Regions from separate parts of the Eubacterium limosum genome, predicted to be linked through region 2. Evidence: riboswitches for the same ligand, from Rfam matches in the RefSeq annotation. Region 2 holds a riboswitch; the other holds the start of a gene.
The links. A riboswitch is a leader RNA that binds a small molecule or an ion and turns the genes downstream of it on or off. The one in region 2 is predicted to bind FMN.

Region 1: another riboswitch for FMN. It lies ahead of ribD (bifunctional diaminohydroxyphosphoribosylaminopyrimidine deaminase/5-amino-6-(5-phosphoribosylamino)uracil reductase RibD); the one in region 2 lies ahead of B2M23_RS12545 (ECF transporter S component).

The regions. Positions count from the first base shown of each region.
Region 1 covers NZ_CP019962.1:3,873,624-3,877,036, forward strand. Annotated here, with positions in the region: gene B2M23_RS18200 (riboflavin synthase) at 1-189, opposite strand, end outside; gene ribD (bifunctional diaminohydroxyphosphoribosylaminopyrimidine deaminase/5-amino-6-(5-phosphoribosylamino)uracil reductase RibD) at 171-1,274, opposite strand; FMN riboswitch at 1,418-1,532, opposite strand; gene B2M23_RS18210 (cupin domain-containing protein) at 1,688-2,095, opposite strand; gene B2M23_RS18215 (4Fe-4S ferredoxin) at 2,284-2,472, opposite strand; gene B2M23_RS18220 (DUF4180 domain-containing protein) at 2,526-2,894, opposite strand; gene B2M23_RS18225 (ABC transporter substrate-binding protein) at 3,127-3,413, opposite strand, start outside.
Region 2 covers NZ_CP019962.1:2,669,301-2,672,713, reverse strand. Annotated here, with positions in the region: rRNA gene B2M23_RS12550 (16S ribosomal RNA) at 1-401, opposite strand, end outside; gene B2M23_RS12545 (ECF transporter S component) at 818-1,381, opposite strand; FMN riboswitch at 1,470-1,600, opposite strand; gene B2M23_RS12540 (magnesium transporter CorA family protein) at 1,672-2,604, opposite strand; gene B2M23_RS12535 (sensor domain-containing diguanylate cyclase) at 3,019-3,413, shown strand, end outside.

The DNA.
Region 1 (3,413 bases), 1.2 Mb from region 2:
CATGACGTCTACTGTAAAGTATGAATCTGAAAAGTCTGTTATCGTCAGGCAGACACCGTTTACCGCAATACTGTCACCATCCTGAGCATCCTCCAAAACAGTCCTGGCCCCAAGCGTCAGTAAGCTTGAGGCTGCACCCCGGCGGATAGACTGGACTGTGCCCATTTCCTCTATAATTCCTGTGAACATGAAACCACCTCACTTTCTAAAAGAATATCCTCTCCAAGCTTTGTCATTACTGGTGCGGATAAACGCCACGCTGCCTCCGGTGAATCGACCCCTGTTCCTCCAACTGGCGTTTTTGCCTGCTGTCCTCCAAATAGTTTTGGGGCAACGTAGGCCTGTATTTTATTGACGATCCCACTTTTTAAGGCTGCGCTGTTCAACTGTGGCCCACCTTCTAACAAAATACTGTCAATATTCATTTCACCGAGCCGTCTCACCAGAGCTTTTAAGTCAATTCTGCCGTTTTCTATTGTCACCGTGAGCACCTCACACCCTGCCTGATTAAGAAGCAATCTTTTTTTATCATCACCACTTCCTGTCACAATAATGGTTTTTGTTTTCTCAGCCGTTTTTACTATCTTCGCTGTCAATGGGATGCGCAGTCTTGTATCACAGACGATACGAATGGGGTTCCGACCTCCTGGTATACGGCAGGTGAGCAGCGGGTCATCTGCTAAAACTGTTCCAATGCCTGTCATAATCGCCGTGTAACGCTTGCGGTCCAGATGTACTCTCTCCCTTGCCAACTCACCAGTGATCCATTTCGATTTTCCAGAAGCAGTTGCGGCCTTCCCATCCATGGTCATTGCGTATTTCATGACAACGTAGGGCCTATGTGTTCTGATAAAATGGAAAAAAGCGTCATTCAGCGCGTCACATTCCTGCTGTAAAATCCCGGTCGTTACCTCAACGCCATGCTGCCGAAGGATCTCTATACTTTTTTCCGCCACCAGAGGATTAGGGTCATGAGAGCCGATCACTACACGCCTGATGCCGTTTTCTAAAACAACATCGGTACAAGGCGGCGTTTTCCCAAAATGGCCGCATGGGGTAAGGGTCACATAAAGGGTGGCGTCCTGTAAATTCTCAGTGCAGTGAGCAATGGCGTTGCGCTCTGCATGGGGGCCGCCATAGCGCTCATGGGCACCTCTCCCAATGACGCGGCCATTTTTTACAATCACTGCACCCACCATAGGATTGGGGTTTACAAAACCACAGCCCTTCCAAGCCTCCTCAAGAGCCAGCCGCATGTAATCCTGGTCGTTCAAATATAACACCTCCTAAAAAGAAAAATGCCTTGAATAAAATCATTCAAGGCATTTGATGTCAATTTCCTGTACTCAAGGTATATTTAAAATTAAAAAGCTCTGAAATGATAAAATCATTCCAGAGCAAATAAAACATAACCATCGTTTATCTTCTTTCATCCAGACTGTACTGTCGGCTTCGGAGTTTCACCGAATCATGCCTTACGGCTCGTGGGCTGTACCACCGGTAGGGAATTGCACCCTGCCCTGAAGATTGCTTATTCAATTGCTTTGTAGTATAGCACGGTTTATTTTGACTGTCAATAGCCTGATTGCTATTCCAGCGGTTTTTTGCGGATACTATTGGATATTCTTTATCCAGTTATGAATATCTGAAAGAGATGTCTCTAATCTCGCGCTGTGTTTCTTTTTTCTCAAAGCTTTTCGTATTCTTCGTCCTCCACTGGCTCAAGCCATTCGTTTGCCGCGTCCTCTGCCGGAACCTCAATGGCTAAATGGGAAAACCAGCTGTCCTTTGCCGCTCCATGCCAATGTTTAACCTCTGGCGGAATGCTCACAACATCTCCTGGATTTAATTTCTGCGCGGGTTCTCCCCATGCCTGGTACCATCCCTTACCACCGGTGACCAGAAGAATCTGGCCTCCCCCATGATGGATATGCCAGTTATTTCTGCAGCCTGGCTCAAAGGTAACATTTCCAATCACTACACCCGATGTCGACAGCATACTCAGATAGCTTTGGCCAACAAAGTATTCCGCAAAGACGTCATTCTTTTCTCCAATTGGAAATATACCTGGATTTTTATAATCATTTTCGTTCATTTTTTACACTCCTTATAAAATTTCTAACGTCAACCTGTGCTTTCAGGCCTCTATATTACTTTAACACTTGAAGTGAACTCCAAGTCAAGCTCATGTTGAAAATATCTATTCTGTTTATCGTTATTATTTTAAACAAAAAAGAACGTGCATATTAAAAATACACGCTCAATCATTTTTTATTACGCGATTTAACGCGATGATGCTTCCAACTCAGATATAATCGCGCCAGTAGGACAGGTTTCCTCACACACACCGCAATCTACACATTCATCTGTGTTAATGACATATCTGTCATCCCCTTTTGATATTGCCTCGACTGGACACTCTGTCACACATCCGCCGCAGGCTATACACTCGCCTGAAATAATATACGCCATTAGCCACTCCTTAGGTTTAAGTTCTCTAAAAAATCTGGAATTTGCACTTAATACTATAATTTTTCCTTTAACCGGTCAACGGCTTCTTCCCGTGTTGCCACGAAAAAGAAATCTCTGCCATGGTTACTTTCATAAATAAAATCTTTCAAAGGCTTACTCGTATATTTTGAGTAATCGCCAAATATCGCTGCTTTGATATGATAATTAATAAATTTCTGAAGGATCTCACCGGCAATTCCTGTACTCAGTATAAAAAATTCTTCTGAAACAGCATCTTTATCAATCGCAATTCTGTCCGCACCGGTTTCGTATTGTACCGTCATGATTAAATCAAGTGCGGAGTTCGTATCTACAATGATCCTCTCTTCACTGGAAACAACTGCAATATTCGCTTCATCTGTCATAATCTTTTCAATTTTCATAAATTTCCTCCTAAAACTAAATTTGCAGTACAAATTCCAGCTAGCTAGAGAGTATACTATGATTTTTCGTTTTTGTCAAATGCCTGCCTCTGTCCCGCTTTAATTGAGACATTTTATATAATAGAACTTAATTCCATAATTCAAAAGAAAAAGAAAAACTTTTCGTCATTATATCGCTGAGCATTCACTTCAAGTCAAGAGAAGAATACCGCTATAACCTCACACTGCCAGCCTAACGGATCTTATCCAGAAGCATATTGTACTGGCGGTTTTCTGCATTGATTCCCAGTGATTTGATGCCTCCCTGCACACCAGTGTTCTTTTTGATCATCGACTCGATATAATCGGAGTGCTGAGGCCCTGTTCGGAATATTTCCTCTGCACGGTGGTCTTCATCAATGCGGAAGCAGGACATAGTGCGGATAGTATGGTGGTCCTCCCCACGGACCGTAACACGGCCGCCTGGGCCATCAAAAAACACATTTCCGCTCTCAAGTGCTGAGATAACCGCTTCGGTTT
Region 2 (3,413 bases):
CAGGGTTGCCCCCATTGCGCAATATTCCCCACTGCTGCCTCCCGTAGGAGTCTGGACCGTGTCTCAGTTCCAGTGTGACCGTTCGCCCTCTCAGACCGGTTACCCATCGTCGCCTTGGTGGGCTGTTATCTCACCAACTAGCTAATGGGACGCGGGTCCATCCTATGGCACCGGAGTTTTCATGATCTTGCCATGCGACAAAACCATAATATAAGGCTTTACTCCCAGTTTCCCGAGGCTATTCCTTTCCATAGGGCAGGTTACCCACGCGTTACTCACCCGTTCGCCACTTTCCAGTTCTAATTTCACCCGAAGGATCATTCAAAACCTTCTCGTTCGACTTGCATGTGTTAAGCATACCGCCAGCGTTCGTCCTGAGCCAGGATCAAACTCTCAATAAAAAGTTTATCGTTTAGCCTTTCGGCTTCTTGATCTGGTTCATGTGATGATTTTTTTGAAGTGTTCATCGCACTTGCGTTTTATCCTTTGCTGATTTTCATCAGCTGGAATTTCAGGTTTTATGGTACTATTCTCTTTTCTATGACCCGAACCTCTTTATCTATACTAATGAAGAGATTCATCTGCCGTCCTTGACAGCTTGTTTATGATACAACATCTCACAGGCTGTTGTCAAGCGCTTTTTTGCTTTTTTCAAAATCTTTTTTCGAAGACTTTTACTCAAAATCAGCAGCGCCTTATTGCTGACGACTTGACATAGTTTATCAGCTTTTTTATGAACTGTCAATAGGTTATTTGATTTTTTTTATAAAAAAAGCGAAATCCGTGAAGATTTCGCTTCTCAATGGCTTATTCAGGCTTATTCAGCCAGCTTTGTTTCTTTGATTTCCATGCCTAACACCTTTGATACAGACTTGTAGACAATAAATGTAATGAGCGCATTGACACCTGTTTTAATTAAATTAAATGGTATAATGACTGGAATGAGCATTGCTATAACCGCCTCAATTGGTGTTCCCATAAACAGCGGTGTGAAAATCAGATTCCAGATAACCATTGTGATCGTCATTGCCAGGGCTCCAAAGAGCAGTCCAACAACAGCGCCCTTCCGTGTACGATGCTTCTTATAAATATTGCCTGCCACTAGGACAAAGCTTCCCGTCGCAAAGAAATGCATCATAATGCCGATAATACCGCTGGCCGAACTTACCGTTAATCCCTGTAAAATAGAGACAACCGCTGTTAAAACCAGGCCACCTAACGGCCCAAACATAAATGTACCGATCAAAATGGGGATATCCGCCGGATCATACTCTAAAAAAGGAGCTGCCGGGAAAATTGGAAAGTGAATTAAGTAGACCAATAGTATGGACATCGCTGCCAATACCGCCATTTGAGTGATCGTCTTCGTTTTGACGTTCATGATGATACCTCCTGTGGGTCTGTCAGGTCGTATTAAAAAAGCCCTTAGGTCTGTGTACCTAAGGGCTCAATACTAAGCGCATCAACTGTGCTAATTTCTTTCATCCGGACTATACCGTTGGTTCTGGATTCTAACCAGATCGGCCTTTCGGCTCGTAGACTTATTGCTCCTTCGCACATCACTACCAGTGAGGAATTACACCTCGCCCTGAAACAGACATATCATTTAATTTTCTGTATACATTATAGCGCCATTCGTCTATATTGTCAAGCAGCTTGAACAATTTATTGCTATGAGAACATGTTTTTTCTGAATAATATCATTGCTACCAAAGCGGTTAGGATCACAACGATAATCACAACTGCTCCAAAATTAGCAAACGGCAGGCCCGAAACGTTCATTCCATAAAAGCTTGAGACCATTGTTGGTATTGCCATCAATATTGTAATGGAGGTTAAAACCTTCATTACAATATTCAAGTTGTTTGAAATGATCGACGCGAAAGCATCCATCGTACCGCTCAAAATATTGCTGTAAATATTGGACATCTCAATGGCCTGCTCCACTTCAATCAGCACGTCCTCTAACAGCTCGCGGTCATCTTCGTAAAGCTTGATGACACGCCCCCGCTGAAGCTTTTCAAGCACGGACTGGTTCGCTTTTAATGAAGTGGAGAAGAACACCAAACTCTTTTCCAAATCCAATAACTGGATAAGTTCTTTGTTTTTCATCGAACGATGCAGTTCCTTCTCGATTTCGGTGCTCATTCGGTTAATATGTCTCAGGTAAACCAGGAACCGGGTCGCAACACGGTAAAGCATCTGAAAAATAAACCGGGTTTTCAGATTTGTAAAAACATGCTTTACCCGGCCCTTTGCAAAGTCATCGATAATGGTATTGCTTTGCAGACAGACCGTTATAATGTTCTCATGGGTTTCGATAATCCCAACCGGTATGGTACTGTATAAAACCATCTGTGAGGTTTTATCCACTATGGGTACATCGATGGTTATTAATGCCTGATTCATATCCTCATCAAGCTCGACACGTGAGATTTCTTCTTCATCCAGTGCGGCACGGAGAAAATCCTCTTCTACATTTAATTGATCTGAAATTGACAGAAGCTCTTCCTCTGTGGGATTTACCATGTTAATCCAGGCATGCTTTTCAATTTCATCAATTTCTACAATTTTTCCATCAATCGTTTTGTAAATATTGATCATTTTGACCTCCCTCGTTAGAAAGCGGTCAAAATATATGCTGATATTATGACCGCTTGATTATTCAATTTTAGTAAGCGCTTCTCTCCAGGGTCTGCGTCCATAATATCACTCCTTTTTGTATCTTAAGGGCTTATCACAAAGAAAAAACCTTCACATAAAACATGAAGGTACTGTTTAGGATTGTGCCCTCTACCTACTATACGTGTTTGAGAGAATAATGTCAATCTTTTTTTATTTTTACTCTCGTTAAACTTGTGTTAAAATAAAGTAGAGTTGGGTAGAAATCTCCTGGAGGTGACACATATTTTGAAAGTAAAAAGAAAGCTCCCCCTTTTAATGATTCTGTTAGTGGTGATACCGCTTTTAATATTATCTTCCATTATAAGCATTTATATGTCAAGAAGCTCTTTGGAGATGCGAAAGCAGGCCCTGTCAGATGTTTCTGAATCCATCGCCAACTATCTGGAAGAGTTTTACAAAACACAAATGGATGATCTGGAATTCACAGCTCAGATTCCCGCTTTCGCCAAGAGTCTGAGCGATCCGTCAAACTCTGAGCTCCTGGAGCCGGCGCAGCAGCTCCTGAACATCAGCGCTAAAACAAACAGCGTTGTCAATCGCAATTCAATCATCGACCTGTCCGGAAATGTCGTGGCTTCATCGGACCCTAATTATCAGGGGACAAACGTGAGGGATTCAAGCATGTTCAAAACATTGATTGAGCAAAACAAGGATTCCTACAATGAAGTTGTGGACACGCCGTCCAACGGCAGTAAATGCCTCGCATTGGCCATAAAGATATACGATAC